Regions from separate parts of the Bacillus sp. PK6-16 genome, predicted to be linked through region 2. Evidence: riboswitches for the same ligand, from Rfam matches in the RefSeq annotation. Region 2 holds a riboswitch; each other region holds the start of a gene.
The links. Region 2 has a riboswitch for S-adenosylmethionine ahead of metK (methionine adenosyltransferase). Riboswitches for the same ligand answer to the same signal wherever they lie in the genome.
Positions count from the first base shown of each region.

Region 1: it holds a riboswitch for S-adenosylmethionine, as region 2 does, so the genes downstream of both, M1D66_RS02410 (methionine ABC transporter ATP-binding protein) here and metK (methionine adenosyltransferase) in region 2, are expected to answer to the same signal.
Region 3: it holds a riboswitch for S-adenosylmethionine, as region 2 does, so the genes downstream of both, M1D66_RS10950 (hypothetical protein) here and metK (methionine adenosyltransferase) in region 2, are expected to answer to the same signal.

Region 1 is NZ_CP096511.1:496,701-503,736, forward strand. It holds gene M1D66_RS02385 (arsenate reductase family protein) at 121-486, shown strand; gene gcvH (glycine cleavage system protein GcvH) at 528-911, shown strand; gene M1D66_RS02395 (toprim domain-containing protein) at 1,288-1,632, shown strand; gene M1D66_RS02400 (thioredoxin family protein) at 1,636-1,944, shown strand; gene M1D66_RS02405 (hypothetical protein) at 2,097-2,441, shown strand; SAM riboswitch class I at 2,567-2,674, shown strand; gene M1D66_RS02410 (methionine ABC transporter ATP-binding protein) at 2,984-4,009, shown strand; gene M1D66_RS02415 (methionine ABC transporter permease) at 4,002-4,667, shown strand; gene metQ (methionine ABC transporter substrate-binding lipoprotein MetQ) at 4,691-5,503, shown strand; gene metQ (methionine ABC transporter substrate-binding lipoprotein MetQ) at 5,575-6,381, shown strand; gene sufC (Fe-S cluster assembly ATPase SufC) at 6,620-7,036, shown strand, end outside.
Region 2 is NZ_CP096511.1:714,387-721,422, forward strand. It holds gene M1D66_RS03625 (DMT family transporter) at 1-146, shown strand, start outside; gene M1D66_RS03630 (hypothetical protein) at 175-396, opposite strand; gene M1D66_RS03635 (ATP synthase subunit I) at 676-1,059, shown strand; gene pckA (phosphoenolpyruvate carboxykinase (ATP)) at 1,410-2,996, opposite strand; SAM riboswitch class I at 3,225-3,346, shown strand; gene metK (methionine adenosyltransferase) at 3,516-4,715, shown strand; gene M1D66_RS03650 (hypothetical protein) at 4,757-4,936, opposite strand; gene M1D66_RS03655 (hypothetical protein) at 4,943-5,122, opposite strand; gene M1D66_RS03660 (MogA/MoaB family molybdenum cofactor biosynthesis protein) at 5,359-5,868, shown strand; gene M1D66_RS03665 (molybdenum cofactor guanylyltransferase) at 5,865-6,467, shown strand; gene M1D66_RS03670 (glycosyltransferase family 4 protein) at 6,749-7,036, opposite strand, start outside.
Region 3 is NZ_CP096511.1:2,122,777-2,129,812, reverse strand. It holds gene M1D66_RS10970 (short-chain fatty acid transporter) at 1-383, shown strand, start outside; gene M1D66_RS10965 (group-specific protein) at 424-777, opposite strand; gene M1D66_RS10960 (NAD(P)H-dependent oxidoreductase) at 774-1,349, opposite strand; gene M1D66_RS10955 (SWIM zinc finger family protein) at 1,373-1,762, opposite strand; gene M1D66_RS10950 (hypothetical protein) at 2,025-2,282, opposite strand; SAM riboswitch class I at 2,383-2,481, opposite strand; gene M1D66_RS10945 (hypothetical protein) at 2,604-2,795, shown strand; gene M1D66_RS10940 (YwiC-like family protein) at 2,826-3,548, opposite strand; gene M1D66_RS10935 (ECF transporter S component) at 3,731-4,432, opposite strand; gene M1D66_RS10930 (ABC transporter ATP-binding protein) at 4,405-6,066, opposite strand; gene M1D66_RS10925 (energy-coupling factor transporter transmembrane component T) at 6,039-6,917, opposite strand; gene M1D66_RS10920 (DUF4430 domain-containing protein) at 6,940-7,036, opposite strand, start outside.

The sequences.
Region 1 (7,036 bases), 220 kb from region 2:
ATTCGCAGGATTATTAAAAATTATCACGAAATAAGTAAAAGTTTAGCGAATAATGGTTTGAAATAATAAAACGTTTTCTATATGATAAAGGTAAAGGTTAGTAAAAAAGTAGGTGAATTTATGACAGTAACATTTTATTCATATCCAAAGTGTGGCACATGTCAAAAGGCAAAGAAATGGTTTGAGGCAAACGATGTAGCATATGAGATGATTCATATTGTTGAAAATCCACCATCAAAAGAAGATTTACGTAATTTACATGAAAAAAGTGAATTACCATTAAAAAAATTCTTTAATACAAGTGGAATGCGTTACCGTGAACTTGGTCTAAAAGATAAGTTGAAAGATGCAAGCGAAGACGAAATGTATGAGCTTTTAGCATCTGATGGCATGTTGATTAAACGTCCAATTGTAACAGATGGAACGAATGTAACACTTGGTTTTAACGAAGAGCAGTTTGAAAGTGTGTGGAAAAAGTACCAATAAGGTATTTTTACATAATTAATACATTCACTGGAGGTACAGTCATGAGCATTCCAAATAATTTACGTTACTCTGAAGAACACGAATGGGTAAAAACTGAAGGTAATGAAGTTGTTATCGGTATCACTCACTTTGCACAAGGTGAGCTAGGCGATATCGTATTCGTTGAACTTCCTGAAGTAGGTGCAACAATCGAAGCTAACGAGCCATTCGGAAGCGTAGAATCTGTTAAAACAGTTTCTGAGTTATACGCACCTGTAAGCGGTAAAGTTGTAGCAGTAAACGAAGAATTAAGTGACCAACCAGAACTTGTTAACGAATCTCCATACGAGGGTGCATGGATGGTTAAAGTTGAACTTTCTGATGCAAGCCAAGTTGAGAAGTTATTAACTGCAGAAAAATATGCAGAAATGACAAACCAAGACTAATTATAGTCGACTAAAGGACAGCCTTTGTGCTGTCCTTTTTTATTTTTTGTGAAATAATGAAATTCAAGTTATATGTAAATAAATAAGCTATTATGAGAAAAACTGTTTTGTGGTAAGGTTTCATAAGTCTTCACAATCTGAATGAGCCGCTTGCGCTTTTCATTGTCTAGCTCCAGCGGCTAGATTGTTCGGTGGCTTCGCTTCTTCCTGCAAGGCCAAAAGCGCCTTTACGTCAGAAGCTCCATCCCCCTCACAATCTGAATGAGCCGCTTGCGCTTTTCTTTTGCAAAAATAAACAGGAAACAACATGAAAATAACGAATATACTATATACTAAGTTCAAGGTTATATAGTATATGGTGATCGGGTGATGACATATGATTTATGTAGAAAAAGTCATTATTGTAGAAGGTACATCAGATAGAAGAAAGATTGAATCTATTATTCGTGAACCGGTGGAAATTGTTTGTACAAATGGTACAATTGGTTTGTCGAAAATGGATGAGCTCGTTGATCAGTTTTTTGATAAGGAAGTGTATGTGCTAGTGGATGCTGATGATGCTGGAGAAAAGTTAAGGAAACAATTTCGAAAAGAATTCCCGCAAGCCGAGCATATCTATATTGATCGCTCGTACCGAGAAGTGGCAACTGCGCCATCTACACACTTAGCAAATGTATTATGGGGAGCCGACATTGACGTTTATACAGAATATTTACGGTAAGGAATGATAGAAGTGATTGATTGGACAGGAGCCGAAGCTACAGCCCTAATAGAGAACGAAGAAAAAACAGTATTATATGTATATACTCCAATGTGTGGAACATGCCAATTAGCAAAAAAGATGTTAACAGTCGTTGAGATGACAATTGAAGGCCTCAAAATTGGGATGTTAGATTTAAATTATGCTCCGCATTTAGCGAAAGAGTATGGGATTGAAAGTGTACCTTGTTTACTTGTTTTTGAAAATGGGACACTGATGAAGAAGATATACGCATTTCATTCGGTTGAATATTTATATACGGAATTAAAGTAGGCGGCAAAATTTTTGCCGCCTCGACATATTTCTTGGGAAATATGTCGAGATGCAGGGTGGATACAGTATTTGTCGAGCGAAAATAACAGGATTGCTCTTTAGTGAGAGGGAATGGTATGTAATAGAAAGTGATATGAAGGATGTGATTTAGGGTGAGATTATATTCTTTGCTTCAATCATTTGTAAATTACGCTAATGCTCAATATCATTTAGAACCGCTTTTAAGACAAGAAGAAAAAACTGTTAATTTTCGTTTTGGAGATGAAAGTTGTTCGTTACAAATTTCAAGAGATTATATAGAGCTGGTACATGAAGAAAGAGGAACGGAACAAATCATTTGCTTAGATGAAAAGGATATAGAACAATTGGTGAATGGAAATGTACGATTGCAAATGCTAATGAATGATGGACGTGTACAATATTCGGGAACGTACCGAACGATGTTATTAGTGGAATCGATGTTTCATATATGTAAACCGATGTCAGTAGGTGCTTAAAATTCTGAAGTTTCATTTTTTGCGAAAATTTCTGTTGACATGGTGAGTGTATATTGATACAATTCAAGTCATAAAATATAGACAATTTCATAAATTTCAAATCAGACGAAAATTGAATCTGATTTCTCTTATCAAGAGAGGTGGAGGGACTGTGCCCTGTGAAGCCCGGCAACCGTCAACTTATGTTGAAATGGTGCCAATTCCTGCAAAGCAAATGCTTTGAGAGATGAGAGAGAGGGATAATGTTGTTATATACGCATAAAAACCTTTCTGCTTCTCTAAAGCAGAAAGGTTTTTTTATTGTTTGAATGTGGAGGACATTCAAATAATAAAAGTAATGATAACAGTGGACTACACGCATTAAAAATAAAAAATTGCGGAGTCGACCTAAAATCTTTATGAAATCTAGCTCCAGCGGCTAGAACAGTCGGTCGTGTCATCCCTTCCTATGAGGCAAAAAGCGCCTCTACGTCAGGGATTTAAACGCCCTCTTGTTCTAAACGATCCGCTTGCGCTTTTTATTTAAAAAAGGGGTGAACATCATGATTCTATTAGAGAACGTAAAGAAAATATATAAGGCGAAAAGCGGTGATGTCACTGCTGTAGATAACGCCAATTTAAAAATAGAAAAAGGTGAAATATTTGGTGTTATTGGATATAGCGGCGCTGGGAAAAGTTCTTTAATCAGATTGTTTAATCAGTTAGAGAAACCGACTTCTGGCCAAATTACAATTGCAAATCGTGTTATATCAGCAATTACAGGAAGTGAACTTCGTAAGGCAAGGCAAGAAATCGGAATGATTTTTCAGCACTTCAACTTACTTTGGTCACGAACTGTACGTGAAAATATAGAGTTTCCACTTGAAATTGCAGGTGTTGATAAAGAGAAGAGAAGAAAACGTGTTGATGAATTAATTCATCTTGTTGGATTAGAAGGAAGAGGAGACGCGTACCCATCTCAGCTGAGCGGGGGACAAAAGCAACGCGTCGGGATTGCAAGAGCATTAGCTAACAATCCACAAGTGCTTTTATGTGACGAAGCAACGTCAGCTCTTGATCCGGAAACGACAGATCAAATTTTGGATTTACTATTAGACATTAATAAGCGCCTTGGTTTAACAATTGTACTCATTACACATGAGATGCACGTAATTCGAAAGATTTGTAATCGTGTTGCGGTAATGGAGAAAGGAAAGATTGTAGAAACAGGTCCAGTACTTGATGTATTCCGTAATCCGAAGCAAGATATTACGAAACGATTTGTACAGCAGTTAACGGATTCTGAAGATACAAATGAAACGATTGAAAGTTTAATTGAAAAATATCCAGATGGAAAAGTAATTCGTTTGCAGTTTATCGGTGAGGCTGTAGAAAGACCAGTGCTTCAACGATTGATGCAACGCAGTGACATAGAAGTTAGCATTTTGCAAGGAAATATCGCACAAACGAATAACGGTTCTTACGGTAGTTTAGTTGTTCATTTAAATGGTGAGGAAACAGCGATCCAGCAAGCAATAGAAGGAATTCATCAAGATCAAGTAGAGCTGGAGGTGATTGCACATGGATAAGTTACTCACAAATGTTGATTGGAATCAAATGTTAGAAGCAACTGGTGAAACGTTATATATGACGGCAATCGCAGCTCTTGCGACATTTGTTTTAGGACTCATTTTAGGATTGTTACTCTTCATGACAGCAAAAGATAATTTATGGGAAAACAAATCAATTAATACGGTGATTGGAGCATTCGTAAATATATTCCGTTCTATACCATTCATCATTTTAATTATTTTATTAATCCCATTCACAAAGATTCTTCTTGGAACAATTCTTGGAGCAAGTGCAGCTTTGCCGGCTTTAATTATTGGAGCGGCACCATTCTACGCGAGAATGGTTGAAATCGCACTTCGCGAAATTGATAAAGGTGTAATTGAAGCTTCAAAAGCAATGGGAGCAAAAACAAGCACAATTATTTTGAAAGTGTTAATTCCAGAATCGTTACCAGCATTAGTATCTGGTATTACGGTTACGACAATTGCTTTAGTAGGCTATACAGCAATGGCAGGAGTTGTTGGTGCTGGTGGCCTTGGAACACTTGCTTACTTAGAAGGATTCCAAAGAGGGAATAACGATGTAACAATCGTTGCGACAATTTGTGTATTACTAGTTGTATTTTTAATTCAGTGGATTGGTGATAGTTTAACGACTCGAATAGATAAACGATAATGAAAAACGGGAGGATGTTTCAAATGAAAAAATTATTACTTACGGCACTTATTTCAACTTCAATTTTTGGATTAGCTGCTTGTGGCGGGAAAGATAAAGATGAAAAGAAACTTGTTGTTGGTGCTTCTAACGTACCGCACGCTGTTATTTTAGAAAAGGCAAAACCGTTACTTGAGAAAAAAGGAATTGAATTAGAAATTAAAAAATTCCAAGACTACGTATTACCAAATAAATCGTTAGCGGATAAGGAATTAGATGCAAACTACTTCCAGCATATTCCGTATTTAGAAAAAGAAATTAAAGATAAAAAGTATGACTTTGAAGTAGCAGGAAAGATTCATTTAGAACCAATTGGTGTGTACTCTCAAAAGTATAAGAGTTTAAAAGAGCTTCCAGATGGTGCGACAATTATTATGAGTAATTCAGTTGCTGACCACGGACGTGGTTTAGCAATTTTACAAAAAGAAGGTATTTTAAAAATTAAAGACGGAATAGATCCAGTTAAAGCAACTCCAAAAGATATTGCAGATAATCCGAAAAATCTAAAATTCAAAACGGATATCGAGCCTGGTTTATTGCCACAAGTGTATAACAATAAAGAAGGCGACGCTGTTTTAATTAACTCTAACTATGCAATTGATGCAAAGTTAAATCCGGAAAAAGATGCAATTGCAATTGAAGGAAATGATTCACCATACGCAAACATAATAGCTGTTCGTAAAGGCGATAAAGATAAGAAAGAGATTAAAGCTCTTGTAGAAGTATTGCATTCTAAAGAAATTGAAGACTTCATTAATAAAGAATATAAAGGGGCGGTTGTTCCTGTAAAAGAATAATTGCTGAAAAGGGCTGGTGTATGCCGGCTCTTTTTATAACTACATAACTATTGGGGAGAAGGGGAAAGCATATGAAAAAGGTTCTACTGTCAATTGTTACAGCGTTGTCTGTATTTACATTAGCTGCTTGCGGAGGAAAAGAGGAGAATAAGCTTGTTGTGGGAGCTTCTAACGTGCCACACGCTGTTATTTTAGAAAAGGCACAGCCGATTTTAGAGAAAAAGGGTATTAAATTAGAAATTAAAAAATTCCAAGATTATGTGTTGCCGAATAAGGCTTTAGCGGATAAAGAAATTGATGCGAACTACTTCCAGCACATTCCTTACTTAGATAAAGAAATTCAAGAAAAGGGATATAAAATTGTAAACGCAGGAAAAATCCATTTAGAACCTATGGGCATTTATTCTAAGAAATATAAAAGCTTAAAAGACCTACCAGATGGCGGAACAGTGATTATGAGTAATAACGTAGCGGAGCGTGGCCGCATGCTAGCGCTGTTACAAAAAGGTGGCGTTATTAAATTAAAAGACGGAGTAGATGTTGTTAAAGCAACAGTAAAAGATGTTGTAGAAAACCCGAAAAACTTAAAATTTAAAACAGATGTTGAACCGGGACTTTCACCGAAATTGTATGAAAATAATGAGGGAGATGCTTTATTTATTAATTCAAACTATGCAATTGATGCAAAATTAAATCCAACAAAGGATGCAATTGCGATTGAAGGATCAGACTCTCCGTATGCAAACATCATTGCAGTTCGTAAAGGTGATGAGAAGAAAAAAGAAATTAAAGAGCTAGTAGAAGTGCTACATTCAAAAGAAATTCAAGATTTTATTAATAAAGAATATAAAGGTGCTGTACTTCCGGTAAGTGAATAAATATAAGGAAAGGGCTGGAAAATTACCAGTCCTTTTTTCTTTATATAAATAAGAAGAAAGGTGTATCATAGAAAGATGTGAAGGAAATACTTATATACATTTGTGAAAAAACGGTTACTTTTTTTCGTCGTTTGCGATATCATTTTATTTGATATAAAATTAGAATGAGAATAAAATGAGAATATGAACGTTTTAGGAATTTTTAAAATGTATATATAGGATTAATGGAGGTATTGAGATGGCTGGTTCTACATTAACGGTTAAAGACTTACACGTATCAATTGATGGCAAAGAAATTTTAAAGGGTGTAAACCTTGAAGTAAAAGGTGGAGAAATCCACGCAATTATGGGACCTAACGGAACAGGTAAATCAACTTTATCTTCTGCAATTATGGGTCACCCAAAGTATGAAGTAACAGAAGGTAGCATCATCATCGACGGTGAAGATGTATTAGAAATGGAAGTAGACGAGCGCGCACAAGCGGGTCTATTCCTAGCAATGCAATATCCAAGTGAAATTAGCGGAGTAACAAACGCTGACTTCTTACGTTCTGCAATTAATGCACGTCGTGAAGAAGGCGATGAAATTTCTCTTATGAAATTTATCCGTACATTAGATAAAAACATGGAATTCCTAGAAATGGATCCAGAAATG
Region 2 (7,036 bases):
CGGTTCTATTTGCAGCTGTCTGGGCAAATGAATATGTATCGTTTCAACAAATCATCGGTGGAATTATCATTTTTGTCGGTCTATGGTTTGTGAAATCGGAGAAAGTAAAAGTTCATTCTATTGCAGGGGAACCTATATCAAAATAGGAAAACAGATCACCTATGATCTGCTTTCCTATTTTTTTATTTTTGGTAAGAAGATGAGAAATAAGATAGCAGTAATAAGTGGAATTAAGTTTAAAAATGGAATACGGAAGAGTGTAATAAGAATAATACCTGGAAGAAGAACACCGAGGACAGCGTAAAAAATGCTATGATTTTTCGTGTACCAATACAATGAAAGTCCAATAAGTGCAGGGATAATGAGGTGAATGAGAGCCATTAAAAAATAAATCATTAGACGCCCCCTTTATTTGTGTGCTTATTACATCATATCCGTATGTTCATAGATTGATATCATTTTTTTCATAAATGGACGAAAAAAGTTTGAAAAACCGTCACAAAATATGAGAATATGATGTTTGAAATCTTGTATAATATTATTTTCTAAAAACATTTAAACAACATAAACATACTGTTTATGTTGTTTTTAATTTGAATGAAATGAATGTAAGGGATATGAATTTGAAAGAAATTTTTTGTTGGATAGATAAGAACGAATGAAGAGAGGTACAGCATGATTAGTATGTCACTAAGATCATTTAAAATCCAATCGTATTATATACTAGGTATTTTGTTACTAGGTTGGATGTTAACACCGTTTTCAGCACATTTTTTAGGCGCTGGAATTGGGCTTATTGTAAGTATGTATTGCGTTTGGCTTTTAGGCAGAAGAATTGAGAAGCTTGGAGATAGTATTGTAAAGAAGACGAAAGCACCGACACTCGGTATGTTTAACCGTTTTGCAGCTGCCATTTTGGGTGCTATTATTATGTACGAAATTGAGCACCACATGGTTATGTGGGCGTTTGCAGTAGGGATTATGGGTGGGTATTTCTTAATCGTTGTGAATTTAGGTTACTATAGCATGAAAGATGAGAAAGAACTAACAAAGAGCTAAAAAGATAAAAGACTTCTTTTTAGATGGAATAGATGATCCAGTCACGAATAGAAGCGGTCAGGGCCTTTTTTAGCCCCATACGATGTAAAACCCGAGAGATGTAGTGAGTAGGGATATAATGTATATATTCGAAGCTGTAATTTTATAATCTAGGTCACAGATGAAGAGATTAGCGTTTCACTTTATATAAGATATAGAAAGAAGCTTACGTTTTCACGTAAGCTTCTTTTTTATGTAAGTGTGTGTAACCGTTAAGCCGCATTGGGTTTTGTCGGTGAGTACGCGAAACTTTACGGTTACACGACACTTATTCATATGAGTAAAGGGTTATTCCAACAGAAAGTTTTAATTTAAGCGATTGGACCGCCTAAGTTAATAATGTCTTCAGATACGCTGTCGAATTTTTTGAAGTTAGCTTTGAATTCATTTGCAAGTTCGATTGCTTTTGCTTTGTAAGCAGCTTTATCAGCCCAAGTTTGTTCAGGCATTAACACTTCGTCAGGTACACCTGGTACGTGAAGTGGAACTTCAAGACCGAAGATGTCATGTTTAGCTGTTTCAGTTTTCGCAAGTTCACCGTTTAATGCTGCTTGAATCATTGCACGAGTGTAACCTAAGTTCATACGTTTACCAACGCCGTATTCGCCACCAGTCCAGCCAGTGTTTACTAAGAATACTTTCGCATCGTGTTTCTCGATTTTTTCACCAAGCATTTCAGCATAGCGAGATGCATCAAGTGGTAAGAATGGTGAACCGAAGCAAGTTGAGAATGTTGCTTGCGGAGATGTAACGCCGCGCTCTGTTCCTGCTAGTTTACTAGTGTAACCACTTAAGAAATGATACATAGCTTGCTCTTTTGATAACTTACTGATTGGAGGCAATACGCCAGATGCATCAGCAGTTAAGAAAATAATTGTATTTGGGTGTCCAGCAACACTTGGCAGTACGATATTGTCGATCGCATGCATAGGGTATGCAGCACGAGTATTTTCTGTTAAAGTAGTATCGTTGTAGTCCGCGATACGCGTTTGGTCATTAATGATAACGTTTTCTAAAACGGATCCAAATGTGATTGCATCGAAAATTTGTGGTTCTTTCTCGTGAGAAAGGTTTACACATTTTGCGTAGCAACCGCCTTCAATATTGAATACACCGTTATCAGACCAACCGTGCTCATCATCACCGATTAATTTACGATTTGGATCAGCAGATAATGTTGTTTTACCTGTTCCAGATAAACCGAAGAATAGTGCTACGTCGCCTTCTTCACCTACGTTTGCAGAGCAATGCATAGAAAGAATATCTTGTTCAGGTAGTAAGAAGTTCATAATAGAGAAGATTGATTTTTTCATTTCTCCAGCGTATTCTGTACCACCAATTAGTACAATACGTTTTTCGAATGAAACCATAATGAATGCTTCAGAGTTTGTACCGTCAACAGCTGGATCAGCTTTGAAGTTCGGTGCAGAAACAATTGTGAACCCTGACTCATGAGTTGTTAATTCTTCTTCAGTTGGACGAATGAATAATTGATGTACAAATAAATTGTGCCATGCATATTCATTAATAACTTGAATTGGTAGGCGGTAATTGCGGTCAGCGCCTGCAAATCCTTTGAAGACGAATAACTCTTCTTTTTCTTTTAAGTATTCTAAAACTTTAGTATATAATTTATTAAAATGTTCTTCAGAAATCGGTTGGTTCACAGCTCCCCAAGCAATTTTGTCAGCAACCGATGCTTCTTTCACAATAAATTTATCTTTAGGAGAACGTCCTGTATATTTTCCAGTTGAAGCAGAAACGGCACCAGTCGAAGTTAATTTCCCTTCATTTCGCATTAATACTTTTTCCACTAATTGCGGAACACTTAGTTGAATCTGTGCATTGCTTCCGTTCAATAATTCGTGTAAACCAATTTGGACATTCACAGTACTCATATTTATATACCATCCTTTTCATTTAATGAAATATTTCTCGTAATCCCCAACAAGAGTATAACACAATTATATAAATAATGTATACTATTTATTTCTTTTTGTTTGTGTGAATGCATTATTTCCCTATTAATATTTCATTTCAGGCGTATTGAGAAAAACTTTCAGGAAAATGTGAATATTAATTGACAAATGAATATCATTTCTTTAGTATAGGTTGGGACGGATACTCTCTTATCCCGAGCTGGCGGAGGGACAGGCCCGATGAAGCCCAGCAACCTCACTTGTAGTGGTAAATACAGGTGAATAGGTGCTAAAACCTGTGCGAGGCTACAGGTCTCGAACGATAAGAGCGAAGGGCAAAAAGCAGTATGCAAGTAGCAAATTAAACCTTTCCTCTATGTAAAGTAGGAAAGGTTTTTCTGTATGCTTGTGTGGGAGAATAAATGTATGTCGCAGTTTGTGGCAAATTAAGGATGAGTTCCGTACAATATATACAATTACTGTAGGGAGGTTTACCACATGACAAAAAAACGTCATCTGTTCACATCTGAGTCTGTAACTGAAGGACATCCAGATAAAATTTGTGACCAAATTTCTGATTCAATTTTAGATGCGATCTTATCAAAAGACGCAAATGCACGTGTAGCTTGTGAAACAACTGTAACAACTGGTTTAGTATTGGTAGCGGGGGAAATTACGACTTCTACTTACGTAGATATTCCAAAAATCGTTCGTGAAACAATTCAAGGCATTGGTTACACACGCGCAAAATACGGATTCGATGCAGAAACTTGTGCAGTTTTAACATCTATCGATGAGCAATCTGCTGACATCGCTATGGGTGTTGACCAAGCGCTAGAAGCACGCGAAGGTCAAATGACTGACGCTGAGATTGAGGCAATTGGTGCAGGAGACCAAGGTTTAATGTTTGGTTTCGCATGTAATGAAACACAAGAGTTAATGCCACTTCCAATCTCGCTTGCTCACAAATTAGCTCGCCGTTTAACTGAAGTACGTAAAGATGATACATTATCATACCTACGTCCGGATGGAAAAACGCAAGTTACAGTTGAGTATGATGAAAATGGTAAACCAGTACGTGTTGATACTATCGTAATTTCTACACAACATCACCCAGATGTTACATGGGAAGAAATCGATCGCGACTTAAAAGAGCACGTAATTAAAGCTGTAGTACCAGCAGAATTAATGGATGGAGAAACGAAATTCTTCATTAATCCAACTGGCCGCTTCGTAATTGGTGGACCACAAGGTGATGCTGGTTTAACAGGACGTAAAATCATCGTTGATACTTACGGTGGATACGCTCGCCACGGTGGCGGTGCATTCTCTGGTAAAGATGCAACGAAAGTTGACCGTTCTGCAGCATATGCAGCTCGTTATGTTGCGAAAAACATCGTAGCAGCTGGTCTTGCTGAAAAAGCAGAAGTACAACTTGCATACGCAATCGGTGTAGCACAACCAGTATCAATTTCAGTTGATACATTCGGCACTGGTAAAGTATCTGAAGACGTATTAGTAGAACTAGTTCGTAACAACTTCGATCTTCGCCCAGCTGGTATTATTAAAATGCTAGATTTACGTCGCCCAATTTACAAACAAACAGCAGCTTACGGCCACTTCGGACGTACTGATGTAGATCTATCATGGGAACGTACAGACAAAGCAGCAGCTTTAAAAGAGCAAGCTGGTCTATAATATATGAAAAAAAGCTTTGCGCGGTGAGCGCAAAGCTTTTTTTATTTCGTTTTACTTATAATTTGAATACATGATTTGCAATATACTTCGCCATCTAGCTCAATATACTTTTTCATATTAGTCATGCCACTTGCTGGAAATGGCATATGAATCCATGCCTTTTCATACGTTTGTATTTCCTTTTTACATGATTTACAAAGGGTGGGTTTCTTCTGGAACATATGTAATCAACCTTTCATTTGACGTGCTTTACCTGCGCAAAAGGCACTACTTAGTAAAAATAGTGTCGCGAATATAATGCTTACTAATGTAGCGTATGGAATTGCGCCTTTTAAGGAAAAGCCGACAGTGATTGAAGCGATGAATAAGAGGATAAATGTTGTTGTTAATTTTTTATAAAGTTCCATACTATGTAGACCTCCAATTTATTTTTTAGTACAAGTTTTAAAATTGAATTCTATTATGTAGAAAATATAAAGAGTAGCTAAAGATGTGTAGTCTAGGAGTATAAGAAAGTGCACTTTCTTTTTTGTGGGTTAGTATACTTATATTGTATCATGGCGCATGATTGGCTTCATACATAATTGTGTAAAGGTATGTATGATAAAATGAAGAAAAGTCTTTAAGAAAGGAAAGATAAAAAATGAGTGTAACTGAACATAAAAAACAAGCTCCAAAAGAAGTGCGTTGCAAGATCGTGACGATTTCCGATACACGTACGGAAGAAACAGATAAGAGCGGACAACTATTACATGAATTGTTAAAAGAAGCGGGACATAAAGTAACTTCTTATGAAATTGTAAAAGATGATAAAGAAAGTATCCAGCAAGCAGTGTTAGCTGGTTATCATAAGGAAGATGTAGATGTTATATTAACAAATGGCGGTACTGGTATTACGAAACGCGATGTCACAATTGAAGCAGTATCAGCGTTATTAGATAAAGAAATTGTTGGATTTGGTGAGCTGTTCCGTATGATTAGTTATTTAGAAGATATCGGAAGCAGCGCAATGTTAAGTAGAGCGATTGGTGGTACAATTGGGCGCAAAGTAGTCTTCTCGATGCCAGGGTCTAGCGGAGCGGTTCGCCTTGCGATGAATAAATTAATTTTACCGGAATTAGGTCATATTACATTTGAGCTGCATCGCCAATGAGTAAGTATGCTGGAATTGTATTAGCAGGTGGTATGTCGAGTAGATTCGGTGAGCCGAAAGCGTTAGCAATTTGGAAGGGAACTACTTTTGTTGAGCATATTGTGAAAGTGATGGGAAATACTTTGCAAGACATTGTAGTAATTAGCCATACTGATATAAAAGAGCGAGTAGAGCAATTCGTACAAGTACCTGTTATAGAAGACATTCCGCACTATAAAGGAAATGGACCGCTTGCCGGCATTGTATCAGGTATGGAATACATAGAAGCAGATTGGTATGCTATTATGCCTTGCGATGCGCCAAATGTTTCGCATGAATGGTTTACCATTTTACTGGAGCAAACGAACAATGAATATGATGCGGTTGTACCTATTATTAATGGAAGAAAACAACCGCTACTTGCGGCGTATCATAACCGCGTGAAAGAAAAGATTTATGCTTTACTTCAGGAAGAAAAAAGAAGTATGGGGCAGCTTTTATCACAATGTAATGTGAAGTATGTTTCTGGAGAAGATGTACAAGCGAATGCGGATTGGTTTATAAATGTAAATACGAAAGAAGAATATGGGCAGGCTCAAAAAGACCTTTCAAATGAATGAAAGGTTTTTTTGATATACAGAATTGGGGAACAATTGCTGTATAAAGGTATGTGAGTAAGTTGATTTTAAGGGGAATTCTTAAAATCATTATACAGTTAAAATACTGTATAACCATATATTAATTTTTATGGGTTTTTATTACAAGTTTGTTTAGTTATGTTTATTTTTGATATAATTAATATAGAAATAAAACAATGCTTAACCTTATGTATCATTTATTAAACTAAAATTTATGACCATGTAATAAACTCCCTTCGTTTTTTTGAAGGGAGTTTTTCTATTTAAGCAAGCAACTCTGATGCGTTATGCTGAAGGACTTCTTCATATTGGTTAAGCAAGCCACGAAAGATCTCATCCCAGCTCTTTGATTTCGCAAAAGATGAAGCTGCTATTCCCATCTGCTCAAGTTTTTCTTCATTTTGTAATAAAAAATAAATGGATGATAGAAATGCATCTTCATTTTTAGGCGGACAAAGAACTCCCGTTTTTCCATCTGTAATAATATTTTTAACCCCGCCACTATTTGCACCAATAACAGGTGTACCGCATGCGAGTGATTCAAGTACGAC
Region 3 (7,036 bases), 1.4 Mb from region 2:
TGATGATTGGAGCAAATAGTGAAGGACTTTCACTTGGAGGAGCTATTTCTAATTTCTTTATTAGCATTTCAAATGAAACGACTTTTCCGCTCTTTACATTTTTAAGTGCTGGCATTGTTAACATTTTCGTTCCATCTGGCGGCGGTCAATGGGCTGTGCAAGCACCAATTATGATTCCAGCTGGCGCTGAACTTGGTGTACCTGCTGCAAAAACAGCAATGGCAATTGCATGGGGCGATGCTTGGACGAATTTAATTCAACCTTTCTGGGCATTACCAGAATTAGCGATAGCTGGTTTAGGTGCTCGTGACATTATGGGATTTTGTGTTGTGAACTTACTATATGCGGGTTTCATCATTAGTCTATGCTTTTTATTTATTTAAACGAAAAGCTAGTTTTATACTAGCTTTTTTACATAATAAATCACTTATTTCCCATGAATTTTATAATCTTCTCCCACTCTAACTCCGTAAGATGTAATGACTCAAATGCAAAAAAATCTTCGCACACTTTTTCAATTAGATGTGGATTTCCCCTCAAAAAATTCCACTGTAATACTTTAGGAAGAAAATGCATTTCATATTCTTTACTTCCCCGTACTACCTCATCAACTTCTCTTTCACAAATTCCTCTTATTAAATAATCATTTCTTAACTCTATTTGAATTTGCTGAAATGTTTCGCTACATTTTTTCAATTGAAGTAAACACGTAACATACTTCCGAAAAAGTTCGCCATCATACTGAACACAGTTTATAATACGATCGACTTCATTCATAATGCACGAGCCTTTTCTTCTATTTGTAATAACCATTTCTCACGCTTTGATACTTTACTCGTTTTCACAGATTGAAACACTGACCGTTTTATATCGCGAATGCCACAAAAACGTAAAACACCTCTCTTCATTATAATCCAATCTGCTGATCGATATAACAATGCGACGTACCATAGAGGCGAGTCTAACGTATTAATAACCCACGCTTTTTTCCCTTGCAATAATCCTTTCGGCAGAGCCCCTTCATATTTATAAGCAAATCCAGCTACGAAAATACGATCAATAAAACCTTTTAAAATTGCTGGCATCCCCCACCACCATATTGGATAGATAAATAGAAGTGTATCTGCTTCTTCTACTAACATTCTGTACCGAGCAGTTTCCTCTTCATTTACTAAATCACGTCTTTTCTTCTCTTCATTGAATACGAGGACTGGATCAAATTGTTCTTTGTATAAATCAAGTACGGTAACTGAATGATTTGTTTCCTGTAGTCCTTTTTGCACATGATTGAAAATCGCCGCGTTAAAACTGGAAGGACTAGGATGAGCATATATAATTAGTACGTTCACTACAAAACAACTCCCTCTATACGTTAAAGTTTCCCCTTCTTTAACATCTTCTCTACAATTTGTACGTTTTTCGAACTTTGCAACAATCGATTTAATAATATAAGTAACTCTTCTTTTTCTAAATCTTTCAGTTTCTCTTTAACTGCACTCTCACCAGCACCTTGCATATCATAAACAACTGCCGCCATATGTTTACAATAATTTTCATAGGGACACTCACAGTTACTTTCTGAAAAATCTTCGAGATCGATAACTACTTCATAATTCCCTGCATTTCCAGTAACGAAAGCAAACACTTTTTTATCTTGTATTTCAACATCTTCTACATGCCCATCTTCATAATATTCATATCCCTTATCTACAATGTACTTTGGGATCCATTTCGTTATATCTTTTAATAAGTAAGCGTACATAATTGTACCCCTTCCTTTAATTCCCTTTTGACTTCGAAAATCCTGCATGTTATTCTAATTACTGTTAAGTAGCAAGTCTACGTGACAAAACGACTGACACCTATTCGGCGAAGGTGTCTCTTTTCATTTGCAGCCGATATGAATTGCCTCTTTCAGGCACATTCAATTTTTGACACTACACACTCAACACCATTCCCTGTATCAGGCTGCTTTAGCAGTCTTTTACTCTACATACTCCGTTATTTTAAGAAAAAAAGAGAGCTTAGCTCCCTTTTCTCGCCTTATACAATACCCCTTTTTCAGCATAGAGATATTCATCAGCTAATGTAATTTTCCCATCCAGTTTTAGTTCGTCTAATAATCTTGATAAATAAAATTGATGCAACATCTTTTTCGTGAATTTTCCTTCATGATGCGAAACGATATGTTCTTGAATATCTAACAATGATATCGGCTTATCTTGCTCTATCATATATTCATAAACTGTACTACGCAGTTTTACGTATTTTTCGAGTGTCACAGTAATGCGCAACCCCTTTCTTCTTAATATAAATTTTCGTAATCGGTTTTTTTGCAATAAAAAAACCTCTCCGATAAGAAGAAGTTACGTATATATCTTCGTCTTATCTCCCAGAACAAATATGTTCTGCTGGAATTAGCACCTGCATCGCGGTTGCTGGGTTTCATCGGGCCAGTCCCTCCACCTCTCTGGATAAGAAAATATTCACTTAATTCTTACTATACGTAATTCCACTTTAATTGTCAAACAAATATAATAAATTATATTTTCTTCCTTACTGTTCATACTACCCATATACGAACACGCAAGGAGGATTATGAAATGCATCAAAATGCTCGCGGATATGTACAAGATTCTTTTCAATCATTACAAGAAGCTAAAAATTGTTTAGAAGAAGCGCTCGAAACAGTTGAAAAAGATTTTAATCGCGCTCGTATTGAACAATCACTTTATGCTGTTGAACAAGCTATTCAACGTTGCGAGTACACCGTTCACATTTTAGAAAAAGATTAAAAACTTCCCATCAATTGATGGGAAGTTTTTTCAAATGGCATACTTCATAATTATTGCCGTTATGATTAAAAAATATACAGAATTAGCAATTTCTAAAATTCCTACTTTTATAATAGAAATTTTTTTACCATACAACATAATCGCTCGAATGACACTTGGTATAAAAATGAGAGAACACCACGGATTAATCGCAAATACAATTATCGTTAATACGATATGATATCCCCAAGATATAAGACGATACTTCGGATTATTTTTTTCACGAATCATCGTTTTCACATAGAACGTACTACCTAAAAAGTATAAAAATGAAATAAGTGCAATGAATATAGCTGTATGATCGATTTGCTTCATTGAAAAGTAATAACTAATTAACCCACCGATACAAAACACAATAATCGCACAAATATCATTTAATAGTGCTCTTTCATTTTTTTGACGAGCGTAATACATATTCACTATAAATAATGGAATCATTACTATTACGAATAAAAGAATTCGCCACTCATATAATAAAGAAATCACCCCAAATAGGAACGCAATAATAAAATAAACAATGGCAGCTTGTAAAAACTCTTTTTTTCGTCTTTGCTTTATGTACGTAAGAAATGGATATGTGGCTAAATAGATAAAGAACCACGCTAAAAACAATGGAATATGATAAATAGTAGGTTTCCCAAGTACGACACTTAATAAAAAAGGAATAACAAGCATAGCCCATGCACCATGTTGCTTCGGAATAACTAACTTCATTAACTATACACCTCCCTTTTGAAAAAAGTTCTCACCTACAATTATACAAATAATTTTATATAATAGCGGATGCATATTGAAACGATTTTTTGACAAAAAAATGCTCCTTACATTATGTAAGAAGCATGAAAGAGGCAAACGAATATGTAAGTCGCGACCCTACCTTATATGAGTATGCTTTTCTATGTCACGTTATGCTCATCTAATATACCGTATTTCTTTTTAAATCTTGTAAGAATCGTAATCCATGAAGTACTAAATAGTAATAAGAAAATAACATTCGAAATCGCATGGCTCAAATCAAAGTAAAAACTTGCGATATAATACGAAATGACAGTTTCCCATGTTGCTTCTCGTATAAAACCGAGAAGGCCCCAGAAATTCATAATCCAGCCAAATAAAAAGCCAACAATTACTCCGTAAAGAAGTCTCCCCCATAGCTTTTTCATAAAAAATGTATTACGAAGTAAACCTGCTATAAAACCAATCATGCCCCACGAAAACATTTGCCACGGTGTCCATGGACCTTGTCCTAAAAAAATATTAGATACGATTGCTGCTGTAGCACCAATCATAAAACCAGTTTCACTTCCAAATACAATTGCAGAAACGATAATGACAAAAGAAGTTGGTTGTACACTTGGTAAAATAGAAAATGGCACCCGGCTTACTGCTGCAATTGCCGCTAATACAGCAACGAGAACAATTTCACGTGAAACAAACGCCTTTCTTTCAAAACGGATATAGAAAGGTAACATAATAACCGCTAATATAAACAAACTACTTAACATGTAATAACCGTCCATAACAAGTGTCGTAAAAAGCAATGTGCCGATTATTACTGCAAAGATACATATTATGAATGCAACATATCGTTTGGACAAGCTTCGTACACATCCTCCCACGTTAATGCATATGGCAAGTCTTTTCGAATGAATCGATTAATAGATGTTGTATAAAAGAAGTTGCCGCTAAAAAATTCTTTCGGTGCATCATTCATAATGACTGTTCCATCAAATAACATCATACATTGATCCACGTATTTCGCTGCAAACTCAATATCATGCGTTGCCATTACAATTGTTGTACCTTCTTTTTGTAGCTTCCTAAATAGCTCTCCTACTCTTTCTTTCTTCCATGGATCCAATCCCTTTGTCGGTTCATCAAGTAATAATAAAGTCGGCTTTGATAATAACGTCGTACATAACGCAAGTAATTGTTGCTCTCCTCCGCTACAATCGTGCGGATGGCGTTCTTTAAGCGAATACAACCAAAACTGTTTTAGCGTATCTTCTGCTATTTCTTTTCCTTGTTCTCCATATAATTCACGCGCACGTTCATAAACCTCATCCCATACTGTATCAAATGTAAAATGGTAATACGGATGCTGCGATACATACCCAATACTTTTAAACCGTTCTTTCGAATCGATTTTATGTATCACTTTTCCGTTCCACTTTACTTTTCCTCTTCTCGCTTTTTGTAATCCTGCTAAAATCGTTAACAGTGTAGACTTACCTGTACCGTTCTTCCCAACGAGCGCTACCCATTTTCCTTTTTCAATCGAAACTGATAAATCACGTAAAATAAGCGGACTATTTTTTTCATATTGGAACGAAATATGCTCTGCGCTTAAAATTACCTCTTGCTTTTCACTTTGTGCTATTGGGTCATTTACATATGATATCGCTGCAAAATCATTCATTTTCATTTGCGCCTCTCGCACTGTAAACGGAATATCTCTCACATTCCACTCTAAAAATAGCCTTGGAATTTGCGGAATAAATGGACGGAATGTTTCTACTCCCCACATATCCGTAATAACAATTTTAGGACTACCATCATACATAATACGGCCATTATCCATACAAACAACGCGTGTTGCAAGCGGGATAACTTCATCTAAGCGATGTTCACTTAAAATAATCGTAATTCCAAGTTCTTCATTAATCCGTTTTAATAATCCTAAAAACTCTTTTGCAGCGATTGGATCTAACTGCGCTGTCGGTTCATCTAATAATAGCAATTTCGGCTGCATAACTAATACCGCAGCTAAATTGACAAGCTGCTTCTGCCCACCAGATAACGTATGAACAGATTGATGCAATAAATCTTGAAATCCTAAAAAGCTAATAAGCTCTGCTATTCTTTTTTGAATAATATGTGATGGTAATCCGATATTTTCTAAAGAAAATGCTAATTCTTGAATCACTGTATCCATAACGATCTGGTTTTCTGGGTTTTGAAATACCATCCCAATTTCTTGGGCAGATAACAAATCAGCTACTTCCTCTATTAAAACACCCTCATAAAATATCTCTCCAGAACGCGTACCAATTGGAAGTAACTCCTTTTTAAAATGTTTTAATAACGTCGTCTTCCCAGATCCCGATCCTCCAGCAAGTGCAATAAACTCACCTTTTTGAACAGAAAGAGAAATATGCTGTAACGCGTATTCGTTTTCATCAGCATATACAAATGATAAATTGTTTATTTCTGCATGCGCCACCATATCCATTCTCTCCCTTCCATCATAATTGGTAAACTAATAAACAGTGTAAATAATACAAACATCATTCCATCGTATTGCTGGAATAAAATAGATTCGACTTTCGGATAAATAATCAATTTCCCTCCGCCATAATTACTACATACAATAGCAGCTATAAATAAAATGATTAAATAACTGAGCGTATACCAATCACGCCTTTCCATTCTATAGCGAATATACGCCGTACGCTTCGTTACACCAAATCCACGAGCTTGCATAGAATCTGCCGTTTGCAGTGCATCTTCTAATGAACAAATTAATAATACTTGCAGCAATTGCGTACCATTTTTGACGCGTTCAATTATCGAACCTGAATCTACCTGCACACCTTTCGTTTTTTGGACGAGTGTGATTTTCTTTAATCGTCTTATAAACAAAGGAACAAATCTCACTGTAATCATCGTTAACAATGCAACTTTCGGTGAAATTCTTGAAAACAAATATAAAAATTTATGACTGGAAATAATATCATTGTATGACGCAAACGTAAACATAACTGCAACTAGTAATAACCCCATTACTATTCCAAACATAATCGCCTCAAGCTTAATACGGCTATCACCTAACCAAAATAACGTAGTTCGACCTCTATGCGTTAATAACGAATTAAATAAAATTACCATAAAAAAGAAAACAATTGTGCTCGGTAGCATCTTTCTTATCTTTTCGCCATTTCCTTGCATCACATTTAACATAATAATTAATACTATTGCTCCAATTAAAAAAAGAGGATGAAGACACATCGTACATAGTATCATCACCCCGATATAATAGAAAAAATTCACAAAAGGATGTAAAGAAGAAAAACTTATTTTCATAGCCCTTTACCGAATGCCTTTCTTATTGTAATACGTATACCCACTCAATTGTATCTCCTGGTTTTACCGTAACTACACCAGCACTATGGTTTGGAAAAGCACCGTTCACACGATATTTC